DNA from 3 places in the Vibrio panuliri genome. Region 2 is predicted to be linked to each of the others. Evidence: predicted binding sites of a transcription regulator. Region 2 holds the regulator's gene; each other region holds the start of a gene.
The links. The regulator CRP, encoded in region 2, controls carbon source genes, mostly activating them, when cyclic AMP is high. The targets are predictions, from matches to a motif close to TGTGANNNNNNTCACA.

Region 1 (10,573 bases), 1.4 Mb from region 2:
TCATACTCGCAATGCGCGTCAAGATACGTTAGATATCTTACGCAATGGTGGCGCAGAGAAATGTGGTGGGGTGATTCACTGTTTTACCGAAGATATGGCTTTTGCCGAGGCTGCGATGGCACTTGGTTTCTATATCTCTATTTCAGGGATCGTCACATTCAGGCAAGCCACCGAGCTTAAAGAAGTGGTCAAAAACATTCCGCTCGAACGTTTACTCATTGAGACCGATTCTCCGTACTTAGCACCTGTCCCTCATCGCGGTAAGCAGAACCAACCAGCTTACGTTGTAGAGGTCGCGGCCTACATTGCGCAGCTCAAAGGTGTCGCTTTATCTCAGGTTGGGCAAAAAACCAGCGAAAACTTCCGAAATCTTTTTTTGAAGTAGAAAATGGAAAATGACTAAAAAAGGGGCGAAAGCCCCTTTTTTAGTTGAATAAATTTGATGTAAACGATTTTATGTTGATTGAAAACGTTAAATGTTAACCATCTCGATTAAAAATCGAGCGAGTGTAATTTTGTGATAAAAAATAACATTGAGTGGTATTTTATTCGACGGCTAAAATTAATGCTTTTTTGAAATTAATTTCTATAAATCAATAATTTAAGCGCGTTTTTTGTATGTTAAAATGTGTTTTTGCGTGTGATCTATCTATTAGTTTGAAATTAAAATTAATTGTCCACTAGCAAATGCGATGAACCTCAAGATATATTTAGAGGCAGAAAATATAACGTTACAAGTGGTTACATTTTCAATGGGTGCTAACATTTAGGCTACGGGGGTGTGCCGTTAGAGCCCAGATAACTCTAATAATCTTTCAGGAGCATAATCATGTTTAAGAACCTTTTTGCTAACCTGCAAAAAGTCGGTAAAGCTCTGATGCTTCCAGTATCGGTGCTTCCGGTTGCAGGTATCCTACTAGGTGTAGGTGCAGCTCATCTTAGCTTTATCCCAGAAATCGTTTCTAACCTAATGGAACAAGCGGGTGGCTCAGTATTCGGTCAAATGGCTCTGCTATTTGCTGTGGGTGTTGCGCTTGGTTTCACAAACAACGACGGTGTTGCAGGTCTTGCAGCAATCGTTGGTTACGGCATCATGGTTGCTACGCTAAGCGTTATGGCTGGCATCATGGGCGTTGAGAAGATCGACACAGGCGTACTAGGTGGTATCCTTGTCGGTGGTGTGGCTGCTTGGGCATTCAACCGTTTCTTCAAGATCCAACTTCCAGAATACCTAGGCTTCTTCGCAGGTAAGCGTGCAGTGCCAATCATCACTGGTTTTGCTGCAATCATCCTAGGTGTTGTTCTATCTATCGTATGGCCACCAATCGGCGGTGCAATTTCTGCATTCTCTGACTGGGCTGCACACCAAAACCCACAACTAGCGTTCGGTATCTACGGCGTAGTTGAGCGTTCTCTAATCCCATTCGGTCTACACCACGTTTGGAACGTACCATTCTTCTTCGAAGCGGGTACTTGTGTGAACGCAGCAGGCGAAACTCAAAACGGCGTACTAACTTGTTACCTAGTAGCAGACGAAGCTTCTCGCGCAGCGGGCAACGGTTTCGGTCAGCTAGCGGGCGGTTACATGTTCAAGATGTTTGGTCTACCAGCTGCAGCAATCGCGATTGCTCACTGTGCTAAACCAGAAAACCGCGCGAAAGTAATGGGTATCATGGCGTCAGCAGCTCTGACTTCATTCCTAACAGGTATTACTGAGCCAATCGAATTCTCATTCCTATTCGTTGCTCCAATCCTATACGGTATCCACGCTCTACTAGCTGGTTCTGCATACGTGGTTGCTAACACTCTAGGTTTTGTACACGGTACTTCATTCTCACACGGTCTAATCGACTTCCTAGTTCTTTCTGGTAACTCTCAGAAGATGGGTCTAATGGTCGCTGTAGGTCTTGTTTACGCAGCTATCTACTACGTGGTATTCCGCACAGTTATCACTGCGCTTGACCTTAAGACTCCTGGTCGTGAAGACGAATCTGATGACGCAGTAGCAGCAACTTCTGGCTCAGACATGGCTGGTGAACTAGTTGCGGCATTCGGCGGTAAAGAAAACATCACTGGTCTAGACGCATGTATCACTCGTCTACGTGTTGCAGTTGCTGATACAGCAGCCGTTGACCAAGACCAACTTAAGAAACTAGGTGCAGCAGGCGTTGTAGTAGTTGCAGGTGGTGTTCAAGCTATCTTCGGTACTAAGTCTGACAACCTAAAAACTGAAATGGATGAGTGGATTCGTAACCACTAATCTATAACGAATTATACCTTCCCCTATAGGTATACAAAGGAGGCTCAGGCCTCCTTTTTTCGTTTCTGCTCATCACTAATGGTGCTATCCGTTGCACTCCATCAGGTCATACTTCCTGCCACCTTTTCTTGAACCTAGCCTTAGGCTAACTTTGCTCTGACTTATATACGGGCTCTACCACGACAATAGAGGGGTACAGATACAACCATTAAGTCGGAGGACAAATGAAAGCAGTGGTAACGAGGTTTGCCCTAGGTAGCATGTTAGGTGCAATGACGTTCGTAGCACAGGCGAGCAATAACCAACCAGCAGAGTTGGCAGTAGGGCTTGCGGTTGACCAGCAATTGAGTGTGGTCGTTGAACTCGATAATCAGTACCGTTTTATTATCGGTAATCAAGGCGCTGCGTTTGACTACATCGCCAAAACGGGCCAGTTTGAGAGTGACGAACCGATAAGTTGGTATGTTGGTGTCGGCGCTTGGGGGGAATGGGAAGATGGTTTTGGCGCTCGAGTCCCACTAGGCATCAATTATCAAGTCAGTGATGGCTGGAAACTGTATGGACAAGTGCAACCTGAGTTAAATATGCACAAGGGATGGAAGCTAGATATTGGTGCGGCACTGGGTGCAAAATACCATTTTTAAACACGACTGCTTGTTGCATCAGTGGACCGCGATTAAAAATGCCGGCATGACGCCGGCATTTATCAGTGAAATAGGGTTACTCTCTATTCATCGCTCGCTTGATGCAGATAACCGCGCCACCCCAAGTGATGCCTAGCCCAATCACCATCATAATAATTGCACCTGTTGTCATGATTGTACCTCCTGTGGCTTGCTTGATGCGCCGTTGATAATGAATCCGAAGACAAGTAATGCACCCATCACTACCCATCCAAGAGTTAAGTCATAACCACCATAGCCTTCAGTAAATAGCGCTTGTAGCTTAGTGGCTAGAATGATGGCTAGCATCACTGGTGTGACAAAGCGGATACAGACATCAAACCATTGACCAATAGTAAAGTCAGACTTCGCGTTGACGTATTCGCGGACACTTGGCACTTTATTCAATAGCCAAGCCATCAGTACGACTTCAACCAACGCACCAACCATTATGCCGACGTTGTTCGCGAAGTGATCCACGAGGTCTAGTAGTAACAGACCGCCATTGGTTGCAAATGCCATAGAGAGAATAACACCCGTGCCAACAACGACATTGGCCGCTTTTTTACGGCTCCACTTAAGCTTGTCGATAATCGCAGAAGTGACGGCTTCCATGATAGAGATATGTGAGCTTAAACCTGCTACTACAAGAGCAAAGAAGAACAGTGGGCCAAGAACATAAGGTGCTGGCAATAGATTAATCGCAGCTGGCAAGGTAACAAATGCGAGGCCAACACCTGCCGATACAACTTCGGTAAGTGGTTTGCCTTGCTCTTGCGCCATGTAACCTAGCACAGAGAAAATCATAATCCCGGCTAAGATAGAGAAGCCGCAGTTAATCAACACGGTCATAAAGGCGTTGTTGGTGATATCTGACTTTTCAGGCAAGTAGCTTGAGTAGGCCAGCATGATGGCAAACCCGATACTTAGAGTGAAGAAGATCTGACCGTACGCGGCAGCCCAAACTTTTACATCCCAAATCTTGCTAAAGTCTGGTTCAAACATATAGTTCACGCCATCCAGTGCGCCTGGTAGGAAAATCATGCGACCAATAAGCAGTAATACCATAATAAACAGAATTGGCATCATGATCTTCGAGGCACGCTCAATCCCCGCTTTTACGCCACCGACGATTGCCGCATAGGTGATTGCCCATGCAATGAGCATCGCAATCGCGATCTTCCACTGAATGCTACCCAATGCTGTTGGAGAGTTGTCACCCCCAAGCTTTAAGTACTCGCCGAAGAAGAAAGCGTTTGTGTCGGTTCCCCAACTTTGGGTAAATGACATCCCAAAGTAAGAGATAGCCCAGCCAATGACCGCAACGTAGTAGATGGCGATAACTGCCGCGACGCCAACTTGGAACCAGCCAAGCCATTCGAACTTACTGTGGATCTTAGCTAATGTTTTTGGTGCGCTGCCACGATACTTCTGACCCATACTGAATTCCAAAATCATAAATGGAATACCAGCGGTCAGCATGGCAAATAGGTAAGGAATGAAGAAGGCGCCGCCGCCATTCTCATAGGCCATATATGGGAAACGCCAAATGTTACCCAATCCGATAGCAGATCCTACTGCCGCTAGAATAAATCCAGCACGGGATCCCCATTGTTCTCGCTTCATAGTTGACTCCTGTATACAACTCCCTGAGATATGAAGCTTTTCTTAGGCTTGGTTGCCTAGTTCTGAATGTAGGAAATAATGTGCTGTAAATCACACATGTTGCTTTGCTCTATCATCCATGAAATGGCAAAAGTTTGAATTTAAATTTTATGGGCCTAAAGAAAACTCAGAATATTGTTCTTAATATTACGATGTGTGTTTGCGAAAACTGAAATAATCAGCTACGCGTAAGGCAAAGATTAACGAGAAAATGTGGTTATGGCAATAGAATCGAACTGTTAACGTTAGGTTTCTTTATGGTGTATAAATTGTGTGTTTGGCTTTGTTGTGGTCAATTGATGTGGTTTCATCCCGATTAAACCTAGATAAATAACTTAAGAGAAGAGTTTTGTTGAAATAATAAACTTTTTTAATTGATAGCGAGTATGACTGATTTCTAGATGAACCCTTCGTTTTTTCGCTAGTACGTGAGCCAACAGTAAAACAATACACATATGGGTTGGCGTTTTGACTGGAAGGCCACGAATAGGTGGTTTGAATGACTGATCACTAAAATTGTCAGTTTCATACGCATATCCTTTCATTTGAGCTAATCTAAATGTGATAGTAGCGTCATAATTGCACTCAAAAAAAACGCATAAATTGAATGGTTTTCAAGCAAGTGTTATTTTTTTGTTAAGCGTAAAGGGAGGTGCTTATGGAAACAGATCTAAAGTATGCATTAGTCATTACAGCGACCATTTTTGCTGTACTAATTGGCTTTGGTATTATTGCCATCGCAACCGCTTAAGAGGCCGTTGTAAATGAGTAACAGCGGTGTTATTACGAACACTGCTAGTTTGGTCGACATCGATCGACTGTCCAAGTACACCAGTGGAGTGAACGCTCTGGTCGCTCAAGGAGGCGGACAAAGAGGCATATTCACCGCTGGTGTTTTGGATGCGTTTCTCCTTTCTGATTTTGATCCTTTTCACCGTTTTTATGGCACCTCTGCGGGGGCGCTTAACCTGTCCGCTTTCCTATGCCGGCAAAAAGGGATCGGTCGGTCGTTTATTCTGGAACTCACCACCTCTGCTGAGTTTTTCCATCTGTTTAGTTACATTCGACGTAAGCAGTACCTAGGATTGGATTGGGCGCTCGAGCAGATCTGTGATTTTCCATATCGTCTTGATATTGATATGGGGCGACGAGTGCTCGGCTCACGACAAGCTTTTGCGGCAGTGACGGATTCAACGCGTTTAATTGACCGCTACTTACCGATGCTGGGTGAAGATTGGAAAAAGGTACTGATAGCAAGTTGTGCAATACCTCGCTTGTATGAGCGCGAAGTGGCGTTTAGTCATGGGCGTTATATTGATGGGGGAGTGTCTGCTTCAATTCCCGTGCAAGAGGCGTGGCGGCAAGGTGCGCGCTGCATTGTGGTGATACGTACCGAAGAAGACGATACACCGATTCCCGAACCTTTGGTGAGCGAGCAGACCAATGTTGAGTGGTATCGTGATTCGTTAAATCTGGTGCAAGAACATTGGCAACAGAAGTTAAGCCAATGGAAAAACGACTGGAACGTCTTTTTTAACGAGCGAGTACAGCGTTCGAAGCAGGAAAAGCAGCAGCATTTGTTCGATTCACTCAATGGTGGACGCTGGTTGTTTGGCGCAGATGATATCTACCGTTTGAGCCACCTTTTGGGCGATGGCTTTGATTCCAGTCTAATGGATATGTTGATGGTACATTATCAAACATATTCGTTAACGCGGGATTTCCTTCTGTCTCCACCAGATGATTGCTATATCGTGCAGATTGCGCCATCACAACCATTACTTTCCAGTTCACTGATGAGTAGCCGAGAAGATATTCTGCACGATTATCAGCTTGGTTTAGATGCAGGATTGCGCTGCGTTGAGTCATTCGATTTATGCGGTCTTACCCGTTTGCCTAACGCGTTTAATTTCACTTCGTAATTGTATGACTGCAAATTTTTTTGCGCATTTGCGGTCAATATCTATGCAAAATTGTGTAGAAGCTCTAAAAATTCAATTTTTTCACAACGCAAAATAATATGTTTGCGGAGGAATTTATTGCTCCGCTATATGACAGGGAACACAAACAATTAGTCTTATACGTGATGCCTGTCACGGCGATCTACCAAGGCGCTTCACAATTACTTCGCAAAGTAAAAAAATTAGTTAGTTGTTGATTCTCGGAGTTTCTTTATATGTACATGGCTCAACCTGGCCATATTGATCACATCAAGCAGGTCAATGCTGGCCGTGTATATAAACTCATTGATCAAAAAGGCCCTATATCTCGAATCGACTTGTCGAAAGAGAGTGAACTTGCGCCAGCAAGTATTACGAAAATCACCCGAGAGTTGATTGAGGCACACCTAGTTCATGAAACCACTGTTCAGGAAGCGACCAGTCGTGGGCGTCCTGCTGTCGGTTTACAAGTGAATAATGAAGGTTGGCAGTTCTTATCAATGCGTCTTGGGCGTGGATATCTGACGATTGCTTTGCATGAACTTGGCGGCGATGTGCTGATCGATAATAAGATTGATATTCATGAAATCGATCAAGAAGATGTACTTGCCCGTTTACTGCACGAAATTGAAGAGTTCTTCCAGACCTATTCCGATCAACTTGATCGCGTGACCAGCATTGCCGTTACACTACCAGGCTTAGTTAACTCTGAGCAGGGCATTGTGCTGCAAATGCCGCACTACAATGTTGAGAATCTTGCCCTCGGTCCTGAAATTTACAAAGCGACCGGGTTACCAGTGTTTATTGCTAACGATACGCGAGCATGGGCGCTGGCGGAGAAGTTGTTTGGTCACTCGCAAGAAAACGAAAACTCAGTTCTGATTTCAATTCACCATGGTTTGGGTGCAGGGATCATTCTTGATGGCCGAGTTTTACAAGGGCGTCATGGCAATATTGGTGAGTTAGGGCATATCCAAATCGATCCTAACGGTAAGCGTTGTCATTGTGGTAACCGCGGTTGTCTTGAGACGGTAGCGAGCTCCCAAGCGATTCGCGATGAAGTCAAAGAACGTATTGCAAATGGTGAGTCATCGGTTCTTGCAGACATTGATGATGTTTCAGTTGAAGAGATCTGTGAGGCGGCTGTGAATGGCGATCCTCTTGCGGTTGATGTGATTGAAAAACTCGGACGCTATCTAGGTTCTGCTGCGGCTTTGATGATTAACCTGTTTAACCCAGAAAAAATTCTGATTGGCGGTGCGATTAACCAAGCTAAAGAGATTCTTTATCCAGCTATCCAGCAGTGTATTAAAGAGCAGAGTTTACCCGTTTATCACCTTGATTTAGAATTAGTTGAGTCTCGCTTCTATAAACAAGCAACTATGACTGGTGCTGCCCTCGTAAAACAGGCACTATATGATGGCTTATTGCTTATGAAAGTGATAGAAGGGTAATCAATTTATCTCGTTGAACGGTCTGTTTTTAAATATCGGTTATCAGCGAGGTGTAACACATCGTGCAATCTAGATAACTGCTGTAGAGATTCGATATGACTGGAGTATTAAACACTGTAGACCAACGCACTAAGCTGGTTGGTGAGAACCGCTTGGAGCTGTTGCTTTTTAGTTTAAATAGTCGCCAGATGTTCGCCATTAACGTGTTTAAAGTACGTGAAGTAATTAAAGTTCCACCTCTAACTAAAATGCCAGGCGCCCATTACAACATTACGGGTGTGGCATCCCTACGCGGTGTTTCTGTCCCAATTATTGACTTACGAGCAGCGATTGGCTTTCCACCATCTCGTCTTGAAAACCAAGAAGAAAACCTCATCATCACGGAATACAACCGTACGGTGCAAGGCTTCTTGGTGGGGCAGGTGCGTAATATCGTTAACACGACGTGGACGGATATTCAGCCACCACCTCGCACTGCGGGTCGTTCAAATTATCTCACTGCGATTACTCGTATTAAAGACAATGAAGGCGAGCACATCATCGAAATTATCGATGTGGAGAAAGTGCTAGCTGAGATCATTGATTATGATGTATCAATTTCTGAAGGCGTGCTGGACGAACAGCTAGCGGGCCAAATGGTTGGACGCAATGTGTTGATCGTTGATGACTCTTCGACTGCGCGCGCACAAGTGAAGGGAACCCTGTCTCAACTTGGTTTGAACATCATCGAATGTTGTGATGGTCTGCAAGCTTTAAGATTGCTTCAATCGTGGAGTGATGAAGGTAAGAATGTTGCAGAAGAGCTGTTGCTGATGATTACTGACGCGGAGATGCCTGAAATGGACGGCTATAAGCTGACCCATGAGGTTCGTTCAGATTCGCGCATGAAAGATCTGCATGTAGTGCTCAACACCTCACTCAGTGGTAGTTTTAACGATGCCATGGTGAAGAAAGTCGGTTGTGACCGCTTTATTTCCAAGTTCCAGCCAGATTTGTTGGTTGAAGTTACCCAAGACCGATTAAAAACGGTGTTAGGTTTGGATTGATAGAAAGGGAGCTTAGGCTCCCTTTTTTGATCATGGTTTTTAATGAAAATCCCGCGATTTGCTTTGTAAGCCATGCAGCGAATCGGTCAAGTCTTCTAGCCGACCGGCAATGACATGAGTGACTTCTCCCTCGCGTTCAAGGATGCCTTTAACGCGCAATATTTTTGCTGTCAAATAAGCTTTTTGTTGCGCTCTTGCTGTGGCTTGCCAAACCACGACATTAATATTTCCGGTGTCATCTTCGAGAGTAAAAAAGGTCACGCCAGCCGCGGTGCCGGGTGATTGCCTACCTGTGACCACACCAACCACAGTGACTAACGATTGGTGTGGTTTATCTTTTAACTGAGTCATACGAGTAAAGCGACCGAGCACGCCCGCATTGGCTAATAAAGTAATGGGGTGCTGAGTAAGAGAAAGCCCCATTGAGGCATAGTCTTCTAAGAGTGTTTGCACTTCACTTGGAGCATTAACCGGCGTAGCTATATCAGCCTCGGTGAGATTGTGAAATAACGGTAAATCTGACAGTGAGTCCATCATTGCCCAGCGAGTTTGATAACGGTTATTGGCGACCGTCTGCAGCGCATTAGCGGATGCAAGCAACTCAATATCACGTCGATTTAATCCAATCTGCTTAAGTTGAGTTGGATGATGAAAGCCCTGTATTGGGCGGGCGCGGATAAGGCGCTCGGCACTGTCTTGGCTCAGTCCCTTGACCTGTCGAAATCCAAGCCGAATTGCAACCCCATTTGGTGTACTGATCACCTGATGGTCGAAGTCTGAGTGATTAACACAGACCGGTAAGATCGTTAAGCCATGTCGTTTGGCATCTTGAATCAATTGTGAAGCGCTGTAAAAACCCATAGGTAAGCTATTGAGTAATGAGGTATAGAATGCCTCAGGGTAGTAGAACTTGAGCCATGCTGAGCAGTAGGCGAGCACCGCGAAGGAGGCCGAATGGCTCTCTGGAAAACCATACTCACCAAATCCCAAAATTTGGTCGAAAATGCGTTGAGCAAATTCTTCTTCATAGCCGCGACTGAGCATACCTTCGACCAACTTAGTGCGAAATTTTACTAAGTCTCCATTTTTCTTCCATGCCGCCATCGCTCGACGCAGTTGATCGGCTTCACCGCCAGAAAAACCTGCGGCGACCATCGCGAGTTTGATCACTTGTTCTTGGAAAATCGGTACACCCATGGTGCGTTCTAACACCTGTTTAACCTCGTCTGAGGGATAAGAAATATCCTCTTCACCATTACGGCGTTTTAAAAAAGGGTGCACCATATCGCCTTGAATAGGGCCCGGACGGACGATAGCAATTTGGATCACCAGATCATAGTAACTGGCGGGCTTGAGCCTTGGTAGCATGCTCATTTGTGCGCGAGACTCAATTTGGAATACGCCGACGGTATCCGCTCGCTGAATCATGCTATAGACGTTGGCATCGTCTTGGCGTCGGGTGATCTCGGCAATTGACAAGCGCTCACCATGAAAACGCTCAACCAATTGGAAGCATTTGCGTATAGCGCTGAGCATACCTAATGCC
Region 2 (10,573 bases):
ATCTGTTCAAGAGGGTATTTGTTGTATCCGTATTCACCAAAGGCATCTTCTTTACCGCCAGTGGTAATCACACTACGCCAATATTTACCTTGCAGGGCACTCCCCTCTCCATAAGCAAACCCTTTTTTGCCCAATACGCGGTCCAGCCACTCTTTTAGCAATGCCGGGCATGAATAAAGGTACATCGGATGGTGAAAAACAATCACGTCATGCTCAAGCAATGCATCGTGCTCAGCGTTAACATCAATAAAAAAGTCGGGATAGAGGGCGTAGATATCACGCACGGTTACGTGTTCCAGAGAAGTCACTTTATTGATCATGACTTGGTTGGCAACCGAAGTTTGTGGCTCTGGATGTGCGTAAATGATTAATACTTTAGCTTGAGCTGTTGCTGATAAATCCATTCCTTGTACAGCATTCCTTTTATTTTCGTTATCATTTTGTTATACGCGGTTGAGAGAGATAACGCAATGATCGACTTTTTCTACCAATCCTCCTACTATGCGTGCGGAAACGATTAAAGAAAAAACAGAACGCTATGATTACCTTCTCTGATATTCAATTGCTACGTGGTGGCAAGCCCCTGTTAGACAACGCATCTGCAACTATCCATCCTGGCGATAAAGTCGGCTTGGTCGGCAAAAACGGGTGTGGTAAATCCACCCTCTTTGCTTTGATCAAAGATGAACTTTCTATTGATGCTGGTAATTTTAGCAAACCTGCCCATTGGGAGATGGCATGGGTTGCTCAAGAAACCCCTGCGCTTGATCGTACCGCCCTTGAGTATGTCATTGATGGTGACCGTGAATACCGTGCTTTGGAGCAGCAACTCGTCGATGCTGAACAAGCTGATAACGGTACATTAGTGGCGGAGTTACATGGCAAAATTGAAACCATTGGTGGCTATAGCATTCGAGCTCGTGCGGCAGAACTGCTTGATGGTCTAGGCTTTACCCAACCGCAAATGAGCTGGAACTTAACCCAGTTTTCTGGTGGTTGGCGCATGCGCTTAAACTTAGCTCAAGCCCTGCTCTGTCGTTCTGATCTACTGTTACTCGATGAACCGACTAACCACTTAGATCTGGATGCAGTTATGTGGCTAGAACGCTGGTTGCAAAACTACCCAGGTACGCTGATCCTTATCTCACACGACCGTGATTTCCTCGACCCTATTGTTGGGCGCATCGTTCATGTCGAAAACCAACGCTTGAATGAGTACACCGGTAACTACTCTTCATTTGAAGATCAACGTGCGCAAAAGCTGATCCTACAACAAGCAATGTACGCCAAGCAGCAAAAGCATATGGCACACATGCAAAGTTACATTGACCGCTTCCGCTACAAAGCATCGAAAGCGCGCCAAGCACAAAGCCGCATCAAAGCGCTAGAACGCATGGAGAAAGTACTCCCTGCGCAATTTGATAACCCATTTAGTTTTGAATTCCGCGAGCCAGAAGCGTTACCAAACCCAATCATAATGATGGATGAAGCATCTGCGGGATACGGCGACAACCTAATTTTAGAGAAAATCCGTCTCAACTTAGTTCCGGGTAGTCGTATTGGCCTACTGGGTCGCAACGGTGCAGGTAAATCGACGCTAATTAAGCTTCTCTCTGGCGAGCACAAACCACAAAGTGGAGAACTGACATACTCACAAGGCGTGAAGATCGGTTACTTTGCTCAGCATCAACTAGAAACTCTGCACCCTGAAGAAACACCATTGCAGCATATGATGCAAATCGCACCTAAGCATACCGAGCAGCAATTGCGCGATTACTTAGGCAGTTTTGGCTTCCAAGGGGATAAAGCACTAGAGAAAGTCGCACCATTCTCCGGGGGCGAGAAAGCCCGCTTAGTGTTAGCGCTGATTGTGTGGCAAAAGCCTAACTTGTTGCTACTCGATGAGCCAACCAACCACCTTGATTTGGATATGCGCCAAGCGCTAACCATGGCGTTACAAACCTTTGAAGGGGCAATGGTGATCGTCTCGCACGATAGATACCTATTGCGCGCAACCACAGACGATCTTTACTTAGTCCACGATCGCCAAGTCGCTCCATTTGATGGCGACTTAAATGATTACTACAAGTGGCTGACAGAGCAGCAAAAAGCTGACCGTCGAGAAGCGCAAGCTGAGCAACCAGAAAAGAACAGCGCCAATAGCGCTGCGGCGAAAAAAGATCAAAAGCGACGTGAAGCAGAGTTTCGCAAATTAACCGCGCCGATTCGCAAAAACCTGACAAAACTTGAAGATAAAATGGATAAGTTAGGTCAGAAACTCGCCGAGGCTGAAGAACAATTAGCGGACAACTCACTGTATGAAGCCGAAAATAAGGCTAAACTTAATCAAGTTCTCGCGATACAAGCCTCCAGCAAAACCGAGTTAGAAGACGTCGAAATGGAATGGATGGCTCTCCAAGAAGAGCTAGAGCAGATGGAACAGGAGTTCAGCAGTCAATGAGTATCGAGCGCGTACATCTTTCACTTACCTTAGAACGCCTATGGCAATTTAGCTTGCAATATTACAGTGTGCGAGAAGTGAAAGAGGCGTGCTTATCCTTACAAAACCACTACCATGGTAATGTGAACTTACTCTTACTGCTAAAATGGTTGGACGAGCAAGGTGCAACCATTGCCGCGCAAGATTGGGCTCAAGTAGAAGAGTGCTTGAGCCGTTCTGAAATTCTGCTCAGTAGCTTTCGTGAATTACGCAGAAAATGCAAACGCAGCCTACCCGACACCTTGTATCGGGAGGCGCTGCAATTTGAATTACAACTAGAAAAGCAACAACAGTCTGACTTAGTTGATTGCATTAATGGGCTGACATTACTCAATGCCGATGATGAGCCCCTAACCCTTCGTTATTGTCGTCAGTTGGATGGAGAGCATTTGTACTCCGTTTTTTCACAACCTTTTTCGGATAACGCAACTGAAACGCTATGACAAAATTTATTGCTGCCTCGGGCATTACCAACCCCCATTTGCAAACCCTAGCGCCACGTTTTATTCGTAAGAAAGCGCTGTTTGAACCTATTTGGCAAACCCTTGATACGCCAGATGGCGATTTTATTGATATCGCTTGGAGCGAAGACCCTAACAGTAAAGAAGCGCGAGACAAGCCGCTGTTTGTCTTGTTTCATGGTTTAGAAGGCTGCTTCTACAGTCCTTATGCCAATGGCTTGATGGCAGCGTTCGCCAAGCAAGGTTGGCTCTCTGTGATGATGCACTTTCGCGGTTGTAGCGGAAAACCCAACCGCCTACCACGAGCCTACCACTCAGGGGAAGTCGAAGACGCGCGCTTTTTCTTAGAGCATCTTAATCAACAATTTACCAATACTACCAAGGTTGCAGTGGGCATTTCACTTGGTGGGAACATGTTGGCAAACTACTTAGCGGAATACGCAGACGAGCCTCTCATCGATGCGGCATCTATCGTTTCCGCTCCGCTTGATTTATCGGCCTGTTCTAGCCGTATTGAGCAGGGCTTCTCCAAACTATACAAAACCTATTTACTCCGCTCACTTAAGCGAAATGCATTGCGCAAACATCAGTTGCTCAAAGGCGAGCTTGGCTTAACGTATCAATGCATAAAGCGCGTGACCAAGTTGTACGATTTTGATGATCTTATCACCGCTCCCCTGCATGGTTTTAAAGATGCGGATGATTACTATCAACGCTGCTCAGGCATTCATCGTCTTCAGCAAATCAAACTGCCTACGCAAATCATTCATGCTAAAGACGATCCGTTTATGACTGACGCCGTCATTCCGCATTTCGTCCTACCTGACAACATCGACTATCGCCTGCTCGACCAAGGAGGTCACGTCGGCTTTGTCACCGGGTCGTTATTAAAACCGAGATTCTGGCTTGAAGAGATGTTACCCGCTTACTATCAACCATTAAAAACGGCATAGTGCCGTCCCCAATGCAACGACAAGTGTTGGGGATAGCACCGTAATCATAAAATTAAGAGGTATTTATGATTGTCCCTTGGCAAGATATTGCTCCAGAAACACTCGATAATCTAATTCGTGAATTTGTCCTTCGTGAAGGAACGGATTATGGCGATATCGAAGTATCCGTGGCTGATAAAGTTGAACAAGTTAAAGCTCAACTCGCTTCAGGAGAAGCGGTCATTGTCTTTTCAGAGTTACACGAAACGGTTGATATTCAACTGAGAAACAAGTTCTAAATCAGGCATCTTTAATAACCTAACCATAGGCGACGCAAAGTATAATTTTTTAGTTTAAAAGTTAAAGCATGTTATATTGCTGTAAAAGCTAAGTGACTAAGCATGTCTATTGTCACTTAGCCAACATTAACAGGAACGTGAGTTTTAGACAGGGTTTGTCATGTCAGCAAAACATCCAATTATCGCTGTCACTGGTTCATCTGGTGCAGGTACAACGACGACATCAGAAGCTTTTCGCAAAATGTTCAATATGATGGACATAAAACCTGCTTGGGTTGAAGGAGATAGCTTCCACCGTTTCACTCGTCCAGAGATGGACGTAGAAATCCGCAAGGCTCGTGAGCAAGGGCGCCACATTAGCTATTTTGGCCCTCAAGCGAATGACTTCCCCGCATTAGCCGAGTTTTTCCGCCAATACGGTGAAGACGGCAGCGGTAAGGTCCGTCGTTATCTGCATACATTTGACGAAGCCGTCCCTTACAATCAGATGCCGGGCACCTTTACCCCATGGCAGGAGCTTCCTGAAAATAGCGACGTCTTGTTTTATGAAGGCTTACACGGCGGTGTCGTCGATGGGGATGTTAATGTTGCCCATCATGTTGATTTTCTGATTGGCATGGTTCCCATTGTTAACCTAGAGTGGATTCAGAAATTTGTTCGCGATACGCGAGATCGCGGCCACTCACGTGAAGCGGTAATGGACTCTATCGTTCGCTCAATGGATGACTACCTCAATTACATAACGCCGCAGTTTTCACGTACCCATATCAACTTCCAACGTGTGCCTACCGTCGACACATCCAACCCACTGGATGCCAAAGGCATCCCAAGTTTGGATGAGAGCTTTGTGGTGATTCGTCTACGAGGGTTCAAAAATGTCGATTACCCATACCTGCTCGCTATGATTGATGGCTCATTTATGTCTCGCCACAATACCCTAGTCGTACCTGGCGGAAAAATGAGTTTTGCCATGGAACTGATCGTCAGACCGATTCTTCAGCAGCTAATTGAAACGGGCAAAATTGGCTAAATAACAGCGTTAGAACACGATTACTTTTCATACCGTGATCATGTGCACGTTTTCACTTATAAAATAGCAGCGAGTACCCTATTAAAATCAAGAAATCATTCTAGAAAAAGGATACTATTTGAAACCGAAACACAAGATAGCTTGCAGCACTGAGAAAGTGCTCTTATCCTAGTTATCCCGATTTTGGACATGGAAAGCGCAAGCGTACCCTGCAGAGGAAGTGAGATATTATGGTTCTAGGTAAACCTCAAACCGATCCAACATTAGAGTGGTTCCTTTCACACTGTCATATTCATAAGTACCCATCAAAAAGCACGCTAATTCATGCGGGCGAAAAAGCAGAAACGTTGTACTACATCGTTAAAGGCTCAGTTGCGGTTCTTATCAAGGACGAAGAAGGTAAGGAAATGATCCTTTCTTACCTAAACCAAGGTGATTTCATCGGGGAGCTTGGTCTATTTGAAGAAGACCAAGAGCGTACCGCTTGGGTTCGTGCTAAGTCTCCTTGTGAAGTGGCTGAAATTTCATTTAAGAAATTCCGTCAACTGATTCAAGTAAACCCAGACATTCTTATGCGTCTGTCTTCTCAGATGGCTCGTCGTCTACAAGTGACTAGCCAAAAAGTAGGTGACCTAGCATTCCTAGATGTAACTGGTCGTATCGCTCAAACGCTACTTAACCTAGCGAAGCAACCTGACGCGATGACGCACCCAGACGGCATGCAAATCAAGATCACTCGCCAAGAAATCGGTCAAATCGTGGGTTGCTCACGTGAAACCGTTGGTCGTATCTTGAAGATGCTTGAAGAGCAGAACCTAATCTCTGCTCACGGTAAGACTATCGTTGTGTACGGCACTCGCTAATTCACACGAATTGAACGAGTAAAATTGCTAAAGCCACCTTCGGGTGGCTTTTTCTTTACTTGAGAGTTGAGAAACGAGATTGTAGAGCCGAGACGCCCCCCCCTCTCTATTCTCTATTCTCTATTCTCTATTCTCAAACGAAGTCCCTTCGTTTATGAGTTGGTACTCTCAAAGATCTTATCGGCTGAAGCGGCGACAAAACCTGAATATAGCTCTCCATTGCTCATTGGGTAGCGTTTGGCAAATTCATAAAAACCACCGGGGATCAGCGCAACACCATCATCAAAGTCAACTTGCACCTTGTCTGCCATGGTAGAAGATTGCTCAAGTAAGAGTTGAGGAGACCCTTTGACTTCACCACCAGATTGATTAATCACAAAACCCGAGGCTTTGAGGTAATCATTCACCTGCTGTACTTGCTCAAACTGATTGAGTTGATTCACGCTCACCGTAAAGTGATTAGCGCCATAACCATGTGCCGCTAACCAAGCTGCATATTCACTTTCCTGCGCAAGCTGTTGATATTGTTCATGAGTCAACGGCCAAGGTCGCCCGGAATACAAAAACTCAACGCTTTGTGTCTCCTCTCGGTCTACTTGCGAGACCAACTGTTGCACTATCGCCTGCAACTCAGTCGAACACTCCTCTACTTTTAACTGACTAATAAATACTTTCGGTAAGTTTGGGTCTGAGTGTTGGTAATGTTTAGCGACCAATTTTTTCGCTTCAAATAGATAGTCTCCCGCTTCTTGATAACCGAGAGCTAAAAATGGTTGAGCCAATACCTCCATTGTCACTGGCGGTAAATTAAAGGTGCGCAGGGCAATATGGTCATTGATTAGTGGCTCATCTTCTTGCAGTAACTTGTGGACGTTGCCCGCAGAAGGACAAAGGCGCGAGGTGTAATCCTCCCAAAGCAACTGGAACAACCTATCTGGCGTCATAACGCCTCCTTGTCTCTGTGTAGGGGATGTTTCTTTGTTGTTACTGATAGTCTAGTGCAAGAACGAGGTCACCAAGGTATTATCCTGTGTGACCTAGCTATGCTTTTTACATTGTTATACCCGGTGTCAGCGTTTCCGGTAGCAAGGTTTGGGCACCTTCCATTGATGCCATGGGATAAGCGCAGTAATCAGCGGCGTAAAATGCACTGGGGCGTAAGTTACCTGAAGCTCCTGGTCCCCCAAAAGGCGCATCTCCACTCGCCCCTGTTAACTGACGATTTCGGTTCACGATACCTGCTCGAATATGCTCAACAAAATAGTCCCACTCGCGATCTTCAGTCGAGACTAATCCTGCAGATAGCCCAAAGCGTGTCTCGTTGGCTAGCGCGACTGCTTGCTCAAGACCTTGATAACGAACCACTTGTAGTAAAGGACCGAAGTATTCTTCATCCGGCAACTGTTCAATAGCGGTGACATCAATAATCCCCGGAGTCACAAAAGCCGCCTTCGCTACTTTTGCCTCTATTAAGCTTTCGCCACCTAATGATTGAAGCGCTTTTTGCGCAGTGATGATCGCTTGTGCGGCAACTTGACTAATTTGGGGGCCCATAAATGGCGCGGGTTCTGCAAAAGGCTGATCCACTTTAATCTGATAAGTCGCCTCTACCAACCTGACAAGAAGTTGATCACCTTTATCCCCAAAGGGAACATAGAGTCGACGCGCGCAGGTACAACGCTGCCCCGCGCTGATAAACGCTGATTGAATAATGGTATAGACTGTTGCATCCAGCTCTCCGTAGTGTTCTGAAATCACCATCGGATTATTGCCACCCATCTCTAACGCCAGCATTTTCTCTGGCTGACCCGCAAATTGACGATGCAGTAACTGCCCTGTATTCGCACTGCCCGTAAACAAAAGCCCATCAATGCCTTTTGACTCAGCCAGTGCAATCCCAGTCTCTTTTGCGCCTTGCACTAAGTTAATAACCCCATTAGGCAAACCTGCTCTTTGCCACAATTTCATGACTATCTCACCAGTCCATGGCGTTTGCTCAGAAGGTTTAAAAACCACCGTATTACCAGCAAGTAGCGCTGGCACAATGTGACCATTTGGCAAGTGAGCAGGAAAGTTATATGGACCGAACACGGCAAGAACACCCAATGGTCGGTGACGGAGCACAACTTGATTACCCGCCACCTCGCGCTGAGACTCTCCGGTACGTTGATGATAGGCGCGAATCGACAGCGCGATTTTTCCCGCCACTGCCGCTGCTTCCGTTCGCGTCTCCCACAAAGGCTTGCCCGTTTCTTTGGCTATCACCTCAGCGAGTTGTTCACTGTTCGCTTTCACAAGATCTGCAAAGCGCAAAATGATCGCTTCACGCTCAGCAAAGCTCTGTTTTTTCCACGAAAGAAAGGCGCTGCGAGCGGCTAAAACCGCCTCTTCCACTTGTGGTTTCGTCGCACAATGACTTTGCCAAACCACCTCACCACTGTACGGCGTAATCGATTCTATCGCCGCACCTAAACCTTCAACCCATTGACCCGCAATCCACTGTGTCATGTGAAACCTTCCTTTGATAGCGATCCGATTAACGTTGTTGCACCAACATGCGCACATACTCGCCGTGCTCAACCTGCAATGCTTCGGCGACCTCTGGAGCTAAAATCACAGACTCTGTGGCTTGATCATAAGCCGCTTTTGCTGCGACGGCTCTGAACTGCTCGAATGAGGTATTGCTGATCAGGTAGTCTTTATTGCTGGTGTGCTCACTTATCGCGACCTTCGCTCGAAATGAATGACGTACTGACTCTATATTGCGAAGATCACACTCTACCGTCGGCCCGCCATCGAAAATATCGACGTAATTTCGACAAGTAAAACCTTCATTTTCGAGTAGGCTAAGCGCTGGTTTGGTGTTTTCGTGCACCTGTCCAATCACCTCTTGCGCTTCTTTACTTAGTAAATTGATGTAGATAGGCAACTTAGGCATTAGGTCTGCGATAAAACCTTTCTTACCAATCCCAGTAAGATAGTCCGCCATAGTAAAATCAATGCTAAAGAAGTTTTCCTGTAGCCATTGCCAAAATGGCGAGTTTCCTTCTTGGTCAGAGACACCACGCATTTCAGCAAACACCGTTTTAGAGAAGCGGTGAGGATGCTCTGCCATCATTAAAAAGCGACACTTAGACATCAGGCGCCCATTCAACCCGCCTCGGAATTTCTCGCGTAGGAATAGCGTGCAGATTTCACTACAGCCCGTGTAGTTATTACCAAACGTCAGTAACTTCACCACATTGTTGACACCCAATTTCGGTGATGAGTGAACGATGGTACTGATGTGATAGGAGTAAAACGGCACGTCCCAACCAATCGATGCTTCGATACCGGTGCAACCCGCCACCTCGCCGCTATCACTATCGAAACCAACCATCAGATACCCTTCATCCCCGGGCTCTGTGACATTCGATTTCGAGAAACTGTACTCGGAATGGGTAATGCGGTTAGTCAACAGCTCTTGATTAACCGGAAGAGAAGTAAAACCATGACCAGATTCAACCGCACAAGTATGCAATGAATCGTAATCAGACATAGAGATAGGACGAACAACCAGCATCGAAATTCCCTCCTGATACTGATACCTGCACCATGTTTGAGCTGGCTGAAAACTGCCGCCTTCTGCTCACCAAAGATGTTTTCAAGTGCAAGTACAACAAGGCAAAGCTGACGCTTCACCTTGTGTGATGTTTTAATTATCTTGTTAATGTCGCCAGTGCGTTATCCAACTTTTCTAGACCTTGGGCGATTTCTTGTTGGCTAATCACTAACGATGGTGCAAAACGTACAACATTTGCCCCTGCGACAAGTACCATTAATCCTTCTTTTCCTGCCGCTAGTAAAATGTCACGAGCTCGACCTTGCCATTCTTGATTGAGTGCAGCGCCAAGTAGTAAACCTTTACCACGAATCTCACTAAATATTTGGTACTTAGCGTTGATTTTCTCCAAACCATCGCGGAAAAGCGCTTCACGCTCTTTGACGCCTGCTAACGTTTGAGGGTCACTAATCACGTCAACAACCGCTTCCGCCACCGCACATGCTAATGGATTACCACCATACGTTGAGCCATGCGTGCCCACCTTCATGTGCTGGGCAAGCTCATCTGTTGTTAGCATCGCGCCAATAGGAAAACCGCCCCCCAGTGATTTGGCGGTACTGAGAATGTCAGGAGTAATTCCCAAGCCTTGATACGCATAAAAATCGCCTGTGCGTCCATTACCCGTCTGAACTTCATCAAATATCAACAACGCATTATGCTTATCACAGAGCTCTCGCACCGTTTGGATGAACTCATCCGTCGGGGAAATAATCCCACCTTCCCCTTGTAATGGTTCCATCATAATTGCACAGGTGCGATCGGAAATATGAGCTCGCAATGCTTCAACGTCGTTGTACTCTAAATGAGTAATATCGCCGGGTTTGGGGCCAAAACCATCGGAGTAAGCGGCTTGTCCCCCCACCGTGACCGTAAAGAAAGTACGC
Region 3 (10,573 bases), 360 kb from region 2:
GTATCATAAACAACAGCGGGCTTAGCTGCGAAAACACTGAATGACGACATAGCAAGTGCTAGAGTAGAGAGTTTCAGAATTGGGTTTTTCACTATCAGATCCTTAGTAGTGCAAATTCGATATGAAAGTAGCTGCTCTCTGTTTTCACAATTAACCAACAATTATGAAATCAATGTTTCGCTACATAGAGTAAATAGGGTCAACTTTGTGTCCATTGGACAAAGGGCGAGGCGATAACAGCTCCGACCATTAACTAGCCATTTTATCGTTTGCTTGGTTTATTTAAAACCAGTTAAGAATACAAAATCGTGATGGATATCAATAGAAAACGTTATCGTGGATAATCTATTACTCATAATTGTGATGTACGCATTTGTTGCAAAAAGGATGATTTTTTGTGTTGAGGGGAAATTGCTGATGAACTTGATGGATACCCACTGTCATTTGGACCTAATGGTGCAAAAAGGCATCAATCTTGAACAGGCTCTCGTTGAGGCTACTCAGGCTGGTGTTGCGAAAATCATCGTTCCTGGGATTGATGCCAGTAATTGGGCGACGATTAAACAGTATGCCAAGAACCATGCAATGGTGGAGTGGGCGATCGGCATTCATCCGATGTTTGTCTCCGAAACAAGTGCCGATCAGTTGGTCGTAATGCGTGAGCGTTTAGAACAAGGAGAAACGTGCGTCGCGATTGGCGAATGTGGACTAGATTTTTACCATGGCCGCAATGACGAAGAACGGCAAACTTATGTGTTGATAGAGCAATTAAAGTTGGCGCAGCAATATCAATTACCAGTATTGCTGCATGTGAGAAAAGCGCACCAAGAGTTACTCAAACTGCTGAAAAAGTACCCATTAACTCGCGGCGGCATTGTGCACGGGTTTACGGGAAGCTATGAGCTTGGCATGCAGTATATACAGCAAGGGTTGTGTCTTGGAGTTGGAGGGTCAATTACATACCAACGGGCGCAAAAAACACGCGATGCGTTCGCTCGTTTCCCGCTTGAACGTCTTGTTTTTGAAACAGATGCGCCAGATATGCCACTTTATGGCTATCAAGGAGAGGTAAATCAGCCCAAATTTGCCAAAGATGTTCTATCTTCTTTTATATTGCTTCGAAATGAAACTGAGCAAACGATTACCCAAAAAACAGCAAAATCGGCCCGGAAAATGTTTGAAATTGGCTAATTTTTTATTAAGCAAATGCTAAATTAGCCATTTAAACGGTTGCGTTTTGTGATTGTTGTCTCAGTTGTTAATGTACATGTCGTGTTGTGTGGTAAAAAATGCGACTTGAGTACTATTTTTACTGGGCTTGATAAGTATAATCCACGACGCTTTTGAGCTCCACTTTGTAACACGCCAACAAATAACATAAGGAAGTCATAAACTATGAGCCTGTTTATGAGCCTAGTCGGTATGGTAGTGCTTCTTGCTATTGCATTTGCATTCTCATCTAACCGTAAAGCTATCAACTTAAGAACAGTGGGTGGCGCATTCGCTATCCAATTCGCACTTGGTGCATTTGTTCTTTACGTACCTTGGGGTCGCGACCTTTTAAACGGTTTCTCTCAAGGTGTATCTAACGTTATCAACTACGGTAACGATGGTATCTCTTTCCTATTCGGTGGTCTTGTTTCTGACAAGATGTTCGAAGTATTTGGTGGCGGCGGCTTTATCTTCGCGTTCCGTGTACTTCCAACACTGATTTTCTTCTCAGCACTTATTTCAGTTCTGTACTACCTAGGCGTTATGCAATGGGTTATCAAGATCCTTGGTGGCGGCTTGCAAAAAGCACTAGGTACATCACGCGCTGAATCTATGTCTGCAGCAGCTAACATTTTCGTAGGTCAAACAGAAGCACCACTTGTGGTTCGTCCGTTCGTACCTAAGATGACACAATCTGAGCTATTTGCAGTAATGTGTGGTGGTCTAGCATCAGTAGCTGGTGGTGTTCTAGCAGGTTACGCATCAATGGGTGTGCCACTAGAGTACCTAGTAGCAGCGTCATTTATGGCGGCACCAGGTGGTCTACTATTCGCGAAGATCCTTCACCCTGAAACTGACAAGCCTGAAGAAGATATTGAAGCGGCAATGGACGGTGGTGACGACAAGCCAACCAACGTTATCGACGCAGCAGCAGGCGGTGCGGCATCAGGTCTACAACTTGCACTTAACGTTGGTGCAATGCTAATTGCATTCGTTGGCCTAATCGCACTTGTGAACGGCATGCTAGGTGGTATTGGTGGCTGGTTCGGTATGCCTGAACTGACACTAGAACTTATCCTAGGTTACGCGTTCTCTCCACTAGCATTCCTAATCGGTGTGCCATGGGATGAAGCGATCGTTGCTGGTTCATTTATCGGTCAAAAACTGGTTATCAACGAGTTCGTAGCTTACTTGAACTTCACTCCATACATTGGTGAAACTGCTCAAGTTGTTGCTGAAACGGGCCAAGTAATGTCTCAGAAGACAGTTGCTATTATCTCGTTTGCTCTTTGTGGCTTTGCTAACCTATCGTCTATCGCGATTCTACTAGGTGGTCTAGGTAGCTTGGCTCCAAACCGTCGTGGTGATATCGCACGCATGGGTATGAAAGCGGTTCTTGCTGGTACATTATCTAACTTAATGGCAGCAACAATTGCAGGCTTCTGTCTAAGCCTTGCAGCTCTGTAATTAGAGTTAGCTTAATATAGACGCCATTTGAAATTATGCCCTGTAGCACTGATATGCTGCGGGGCATTTTTCGTTTTTAACCAGTATTCGTTTTTGCTTGAATGTCAGGTGTGAACTGCGATGAATACAGGGTTAAAGAATTTTGAGATACAAACCGTTTGCGCTCTATTTGCTACTACAGTTTTGCGCGGTTTCTTTATAAGGTAAGCGTCATTGATAGAATTTGGATTAAATTGCGTTCAAGTTAGCAATGAATTCTCACTAGCAGGTAAATGATTTACCTGACCCAGCATATAGAACAAGCCAATTGTGGCTTTATATGCTATTAAAGACACCGCAATCATAGATTGTTGTGCCATAGGCCAAACTGGTACTGTGCGGTGACAAGGATAGCAATTGGGGCAAATTCGCTATTTGCCGCCGAGTCTTCAAGGAACCAAGTCCGTTCATCAATAACTGTTTCTCTGCCTATACTCAGAGAGCAACAGAGACAGTCACATTTTTGAATATTGATCGGAGATAGAAATGAGCGATTTAAAAGCGGCAGCGTTACGTGCACTTAAACTAATGGACCTAACGACGCTAAATGACGACGACACAGATGCGAAAGTTATTTCACTTTGTCATGATGCGAAGACAGCAGTAGGTAACACAGCTGCTATCTGTATTTACCCTCGCTTTATTCCTATTGCTAAGAAGACACTTCGTGAGCAAGGTACGCCAGAAGTACGTATTGCTACTGTAACTAACTTCCCTCACGGTAACGACGATATCGAAATCGCAGTAGCGGAAACCAAAGCAGCAGTCGCATACGGTGCAGACGAAGTCGACGTAGTATTCCCTTACCGTGCTCTAATCGCAGGTAATGAAGAAGTTGGCTTTGAGCTAGTTAAGCAATGTAAAGCCGCTTGTGGTGACAGCGTTCTGCTTAAAGTCATCATCGAAACGGGTGAACTAAAAGAAGAAGCTCTAATTAAGAAAGCATCGCAAATCTGTATTGAAGCGGGTGCAGACTTTATTAAAACTTCAACGGGTAAAGTGCCAGTCAACGCAACACCAGAATACGCACGTATGATGCTAGAAGTTATTCGTGACATGAACGTAGCTGAAACTGTTGGTTTTAAACCAGCGGGTGGTGTACGTACAGCTGAAGATGCGCAAGCTTACCTAGCAATGGCTGATGAAATCCTAGGTGACAACTGGGTTGATGCTCGTCACTACCGTTTCGGTGCATCGAGCCTACTGACTAACCTTCTTAATACATTAGAAGTAACAGACGAGAAAGCGGATCCAGCCGCTTACTAATATACCCGTCATATTTGACGCTGCAGCGTTGTTGACTTCGTAAGTTCATCCTAATCACATAGTTATCTATGCTCATAGGAATGAACTTACTTGTCGCCTAGCTGCAACGCCAACTATTTAGGGTATGACTGACCAAATCAGTTTATGTCTGAATAAGATAGGTCGGCAGACGGCCGCCTTGTCTTGACCTCTTTACCTTACAACCTTACTCGCACGAGTATGGGAGGACCTAATGTATTTACCTCAAGAGATCATTCGTAAAAAGCGTGATGGCGAAGTACTCACCGCTGACGAAATTAACTTTTTTATCCAAGGTGTGGCTAACAATACCGTATCAGAAGGTCAAATTGCCGCATTCGCGATGACGATTTTCTTCAATGAAATGACGATGCCTGAGCGTATTGCTTTGACATGTGCGATGCGTGATTCTGGCATGGTGATTGATTGGAGCCATATGAACTTTGGCGGCCCGATTGTTGATAAACATTCAACGGGTGGTGTGGGCGATGTGACTTCACTGATGCTTGGCCCTATGGTGGCAGCATGTGGCGGCTTTGTACCAATGATTTCTGGACGTGGTCTAGGGCACACCGGCGGTACGCTTGATAAGCTTGAGTCGATCCCAGGCTACAACATTACCCCGACTAACGAAGTGTTTGGTCAGGTAACCAAAGACGCAGGTGTCGCGATTATCGGTCAAACCGGCGATCTTGCGCCAGCGGACAAACGTGTATACGCAACGCGTGATATTACTGCCACGGTAGACAACATCTCTCTGATTACAGCGTCAATTCTATCGAAGAAATTGGCGGCGGGGCTTGAATCACTCGTGATGGATGTAAAAGTAGGTTCTGGTGCATTTATGCCAACTTATGAAGCATCTGAAGAGCTTGCGAAATCGATCGTAGCCGTGGCAAATGGTGCTGGCACTAAGACGACTGCAATCCTAACTGATATGAACCAAGTATTGGCTTCTTCAGCGGGTAATGCAGTAGAAGTGCGTGAAGCTGTACGCTTCTTAACGGGTGAATACCGTAACCCACGCCTACTTGAAGTGACCTTGGCATCGTGTGCGGAAATGCTAGTTCTTGGTAAGCTGGCTGAAAACACAGAAGCGGCGAATGCTAAGTTGATGGAAGTATTAGACAACGGTAAAGCAGCTGAATGTTTCGGCAAGATGGTCGCGGGTCTTGGCGGTCCAGCTGATTTCGTTGAAAACTATGACAACTACCTAGAAAAAGCCGAAATTATTAAGCCAGTATTTGCTGAGCAGAGTGGTGTGGTTTCTGCCATGGATACTCGCGCGATCGGTATGGCTGTGGTTTCTATGGGTGGTGGTCGCCGCGTAGCGACAGACGCAATTGATTATGCAGTTGGTTTTGATGGCTTTATTCGTCTTGGCGAGATCGCGGATGACACTAAACCTCTCGCTGTTATTCACGCCCGTAATGAGCAGCAGTGGCAAGAAGCGGCGAACGCATTACGCAACGCGATCGTTATCGGTGGTGAGTACATGCCAACCCCTAACGTATACTGTCAAATCCGCGCTGAAGACGTGTAATTTTAACAAGGCCTGCTTTCATAATAACGATATCCAAGTGGGCCTGAGGAACGAGCAATGAAAAGAGCATTTATTTTAGTCCTAGACTCATTTGGTATCGGTGCGACTGCTGATGCTGATAAATTTGGTGATGTGGGTTCTGACACACTTGGTCATATTGCGGAGCAGTGTGATAAAGGACTTGCTGACAATGACCAACGCAGTGGTATGTTGAAACTGCCTAACCTGTCAAAACTTGGTTTGGCAATGGCGCACAAAGAATCAACTGGGCATTTCGCTCCAGGTTTGGACGCTGACGCTGAGATCATCGGTGCTTACGGTCATGCGGCAGAGCTTTCTTCTGGTAAAGATACTCCATCAGGCCACTGGGAAATTGCGGGTGTACCTGTGTTGTTTGATTGGGGGTACTTCACTGACAAATCGAACAGCTTCCCTAAAGAGCTTACCGATCGCATTCTTGCTCGTGCAGGTCTTGATGGTTTCCTAGGTAACTGCCACGCATCAGGAACACAAGTTCTGGATGATCTTGGTGAAGAACATATGCAAACAGGTCTGCCTATCTTCTATACTTCAGCAGACTCAGTTTTCCAAATCGCATGTCATGAAGAGACATTCGGTTTAGATCGCTTACTGGAATTGTGCCAAATCGCGCGCGAAGAGCTAGCCGACTACAACATTGGTCGAGTGATTGCGCGTCCATTTATTGGTGCTGGTAAAGGTCAGTTTGAGCGTACGGGTAACCGCCGCGACCTATCGGTTGAGCCGCCAGCTGCTACCGTGCTGCAAAAGCTAGCAGATGAGAAGCAGGGTGAAGTGGTATCGATCGGTAAGATTGCAGATATCTATGCGAACTGTGGCATCACTAAGAAAGTGAAAGCGACGGGTATTCCGGCGCTGTTTGAAGCGACGCTTGAGCAAATTAAAGCAGCAGGCGATAACACGATTGTGTTTACTAACTTTGTTGACTTTGATTCTGCCTACGGTCACCGCCGTGATGTGGCAGGCTATGCTGCGGCACTAGAATATTTCGATGGTCGCATCAACGAAGTACTAGAATTGATGCAAGAAGACGACATTCTGATCCTAACCGCTGACCACGGTTGTGATCCAACATGGCAAGGCACTGACCATACTCGTGAGCACATCCCGGTATTGGTTTACGGTCAAAAGATCCCAGCAGGTTCGCTTGGCCGTCGTGACTCTTTTGCGGATATTGGTCAGACGCTAGCAGAATATTTTGCTACATCACCAATGGATTACGGCAAGAGCTTCTTGTAAATTATGACAACCAAGTAGTCTTAACTACTGAGTCAATTGGTTATTTGGCGTCAATGCCGTTCATTTGGCGCCTTCTTCTATTTTGAAAAGGAAAATACGATGGCAACTCCACATATTAATGCTGAAATGGGCGCTTTTGCTGATGTAGTACTGATGCCGGGTGACCCGCTACGTGCTAAATACATTGCGGAAACCTTCCTAGAAGACGTTGTACAAGTATGTGATGTTCGTAATATGTTCGGTTACACAGGTACTTACAAAGGTCGTAAGATCTCTGTAATGGGTCACGGTATGGGTATTCCTTCATGCTCGATCTACGTGACTGAACTGATCAAAGACTTTGGTGTTAAGAAAGTGATTCGCGTGGGCAGCTGTGGTGCTGTAAACGAAGACATTAAAGTGCGCGATGTTGTGATCGGTATGGGTGCGTGTACTGACTCTAAAGTAAACCGTATTCGTTTCAAAGGTCATGACTTTGCAGCTATCGCGGATTACAAAATGGTTCGTGCAGCAGAAGAAGCAGCGAAAGCTCGTGGTATCGATGTAAAAGTGGGTAACCTATTCTCTGCAGAACTGTTCTACACACCAGATCCTGAAATGTTCGACGTAATGGACAAATACGGCATCGTGGGTGTTGAGATGGAAGCGGCGGGTATCTACGGCGTTGCTGCTGAATACGGCGCAAAAGCACTGACTATCTGTACTGTGTCTGACCACATCAAAACGGGTGAGCAAACCACTTCTGAAGAGCGTCAAAACACGTTCAACGAGATGATGCTTATCGCGCTAGACTCAGTACTACTTGGTGACGAAGAGTAATTGCCGATAAGAGCGCTGTGCAAAGAGAGCGGCGAGGTAAGAACGCTTTGCTGTGAGCGTTGATAGCGCTTTCATTGAGATTTGAAAAGGTTGGCTTAATCGCCAACCTTTTTTATACGCATACATATTGTTCAGCTGTCATTGTTGATATGAGTAGGTTTACGAAAAATTTGCCATTGTCGATATGAACAGCCCTATTAAAAAGTTGTCATTCTCGAGAGCGTAGCGAGTCGGGAATCTGGTTTTAGTTTGTCGGCGTAGTTGCTGAGAAAAGCAGATTCCCTGTCACGTGCTAACGCACGGCATAGAATGACAAAGTTAAGTTGAGGCGCTGTGTGGTAGGGCAGCTTTAACCCATACACTTTAATTGCCACTGTCGATATGAGTAGGTTTACGAAAAATTTGCCATTGTCGATATGAACAGCCCTATTAAAAAGTTGTCATTCTCGAGAGCGTAGCGAGTCGGGAATCTGGTTTTAGTTTGTCGGCGTAGTTGCTGAGAAAAGCAGATTCCCTGTCACGTGCTAACGCACGGCATGGAATGACAAAATTAAGTTGAAGCGCAGTGTGGAATGTCAGCGTTTCCGAATAGTCCAGCAATAAAAAAACCGGCTTGCGCCGGCTTTTCATTAACTCATCTCTTTTAGCAGTAAGTTCTCGCCTTTTACTTGTGGCTTGCGGCGAAGAATAAACGCCAATAAGAAACCGGCAATAAAGCTGACGCCAACCATCGAGTACATATAACGGTCACTCTTGCGGTAGTAGTGATCGGAAAACGCGGTTAACTGACCTGTTTCAAAGGTCATACGGATAAAGCCCACGATCACATTGTCATGCATAATCGGTTCAACTAACTGTTGGCGACCGATTCGTGCGGTCTCAAGCGGGGTATCCAGCCCTAATATTTCACGTACCGACTTAGCTTGATCACTGGAGGCTAAACGGATCCCTTCGGCATCGTAAATTGTGGCGTCAAACACCAACTTATCTTCAGCCAACTGGTTAGTGAGGTTAAGCAAACGTTCTTGGTCGGCATCGGCAATCATTGCGCCAGCGGAAAGAGATGCTTGTGAGATCAGCACCTTAGTTAATGTTTCCAACTGGTTTGCTTGGATTTGCTCATTACCCTTGGTAATTTTTACGCTGTTGATCGCAATCATGATGCCGCCAGCAATCAAAAATAAGATCACCAGTGCGCGAATCGCCATGCGAAATGAAAACAGAGAAGAGTCCATACGTTACCTTTCAAAGCTCACTACTCTATAGTTTGATGGTAGTGATATTTGGGCAAAAATCTATAGTTAATGTCTACACTGCGCATATTGAGACTTGCGCAACCAAATTGCAATAGGGTAACTTGGTTGGACATTTGAACGGAATCTTTTACATGGATATGTTGAAAAAATTGGCGATCAAACGCCGCACGACACTCTTAAATCGACTGCCGGAAGCCCAAGCGTCGACCAACTTTGACCGCACAAAGGCGGGCTGGATAGTGTTTGGTCATTATCTGCAACCACAACAATTCGAAGATATCGACTTTTTCACCGGAGACTACAACGCCATTGTTGATGTTTGGCAGGTGGGTGAGTATGAAGTGGCGTTGATGGCCGGAGAGTTGAATGGTGAGTTGGAGCAAATTCTCCAAGCGCTTGAGCTTGATTATGCCTCTTTGCGTGAGTTTCCTGATCTCACTAAGCCGGGATTGATGGTATTTGATATGGACTCCACTGCGATTCAGATTGAGTGTATTGATGAAATCGCCAAACTTGCGGGAGTGGGTGAAGAGGTCGCCGAAGTCACAGAGCGAGCAATGCAGGGTGAGTTGGACTTTGAGCAGAGTTTACGCCAGCGAGTTGGTAAGCTTGCAGGTGCTGATGCTGCCATTCTTGAACAAGTGAGACAGAGCCTGCCATTGATGCCAGACTTCCCAGAGCTTATCTATACGCTACAACAGTTTGGTTGGAAAACGGCGATCGCTTCTGGTGGCTTTACCTATTTTTCTGACTATCTGCAGCAGACATTGAGATTGGATTATGCGCAGTCTAATCAACTGGAGATTATCGACGGCAAGTTAACCGGACAGGTGCTGGGAGAGGTTGTTAGCGCGCAAACCAAAGCGGAAATTTTAGTTCACCTCGCCGATCAGTATGAGATTGAGCTGCACAACACTGTCGCGGTTGGTGATGGCGCGAATGATTTGGTGATGATGAGTGCTGCTGGGTTAGGTGTCGCCTACCATGCAAAACCTAAAGTAGAACAGCAGGCACAAGCGGCAGTGCGGTACGTCGGTTTAGGTGGGGTCTTGTGTATCTTGTCGGCTCAACTGCTTAAACAACAGAAGGTGAGCTTTAAGCCGCTACCTTAAACGTGAAGCGAGCGGTTAGTCGCTCGCTTCACGTTTGTCTTTATTGAGTTAGCTCGAGACGTATTAGGACTTCTTCCGTGACATCAATGTACTCACTGTAACCGACAATCGTGCAGATCTCTTTTTCTAAGCTTCGAGCTTGGTGCATGCTAATGGTGCTAAGCTCTTCCAAATCTTTGCGCAGTAACGCCGTAATGGGGTCGAAGACTGGTGCCGCACAAATTCGCAGAGCATGAAACTCGCCCATGTTCTGACTGTTCTTAATAAACTCAATACGCTCCTTGGTCGATTCAAACTCCGAGCACAGTTTCGCTTGCAGTGTTTGTAGGCGTGTGCCGAACTTAATGGCTGAGATATAAAGCTCTTGGGCTTGCGGTTTCGCGCCTTCAATTCGCTTCATTGGGGCGGCCAATAAGGTGGTGGTACGTCCTTTGTAAATGGTTTCGAGCGACAGGCGATTGTTTTTCCCAACTTTAGCAAAGAGTGCTAAGTGCGCAGGCAAAGGGTAGTTAACGCCAATCACTTTAGGTTTAAGGCTGTTACCTTTCTTTTCGACAAACAGA

Region 1: mlc (sugar metabolism global transcriptional regulator Mlc) is a predicted target of CRP. The motif match lies at 6,670-6,685, and genes of this name have one in related genera.
Region 3: GZK95_RS02865 (NupC/NupG family nucleoside CNT transporter) is a predicted target of CRP. The motif match lies at 1,239-1,254, and genes of this name have one in related genera.

Annotation. Positions count from the first base shown of each region.
Region 1 is NZ_AP019654.1:2,138,643-2,149,215, reverse strand. It holds gene GZK95_RS09730 (TatD family hydrolase) at 1-385, shown strand, start outside; gene ptsG (PTS glucose transporter subunit IIBC) at 830-2,260, shown strand; gene GZK95_RS09720 (hypothetical protein) at 2,521-2,904, shown strand; gene GZK95_RS09715 (MetS family NSS transporter small subunit) at 2,981-3,076, opposite strand; gene GZK95_RS09710 (sodium-dependent transporter) at 3,073-4,548, opposite strand; gene cydH (cytochrome bd-I oxidase subunit CydH) at 5,246-5,338, shown strand; gene GZK95_RS09700 (patatin-like phospholipase family protein) at 5,352-6,509, shown strand; gene mlc (sugar metabolism global transcriptional regulator Mlc) at 6,764-7,981, shown strand; gene GZK95_RS09690 (chemotaxis protein CheV) at 8,077-9,027, shown strand; gene GZK95_RS09685 (error-prone DNA polymerase) at 9,067-10,573, opposite strand, start outside.
Region 2 is NZ_AP019654.1:259,542-270,114, reverse strand. It holds gene kefG (glutathione-regulated potassium-efflux system ancillary protein KefG) at 1-404, opposite strand, end outside; gene GZK95_RS01235 (ABC transporter ATP-binding protein) at 539-2,461, shown strand; gene GZK95_RS01230 (TIGR02444 family protein) at 2,458-2,943, shown strand; gene GZK95_RS01225 (hydrolase) at 2,940-3,914, shown strand; gene GZK95_RS01220 (YheU family protein) at 3,980-4,192, shown strand; gene GZK95_RS01215 (phosphoribulokinase) at 4,353-5,222, shown strand; gene crp (cAMP-activated global transcriptional regulator CRP) at 5,453-6,085, shown strand; gene GZK95_RS01205 (DUF1338 domain-containing protein) at 6,238-7,029, opposite strand; gene astD (succinylglutamate-semialdehyde dehydrogenase) at 7,136-8,593, opposite strand; gene astA (arginine N-succinyltransferase) at 8,622-9,647, opposite strand; gene GZK95_RS01190 (aspartate aminotransferase family protein) at 9,784-10,573, opposite strand, start outside.
Region 3 is NZ_AP019654.1:615,214-625,786, forward strand. It holds gene GZK95_RS02855 (BMP family lipoprotein) at 1-92, opposite strand, end outside; gene GZK95_RS02860 (TatD family hydrolase) at 418-1,191, shown strand; gene GZK95_RS02865 (NupC/NupG family nucleoside CNT transporter) at 1,396-2,679, shown strand; gene deoC (deoxyribose-phosphate aldolase) at 3,205-3,984, shown strand; gene deoA (thymidine phosphorylase) at 4,217-5,545, shown strand; gene GZK95_RS02880 (phosphopentomutase) at 5,603-6,823, shown strand; gene deoD (purine-nucleoside phosphorylase) at 6,923-7,642, shown strand; gene GZK95_RS02890 (YtjB family periplasmic protein) at 8,272-8,877, opposite strand; gene serB (phosphoserine phosphatase) at 9,030-10,010, shown strand; gene GZK95_RS02900 (PilZ domain-containing protein) at 10,051-10,573, opposite strand, start outside.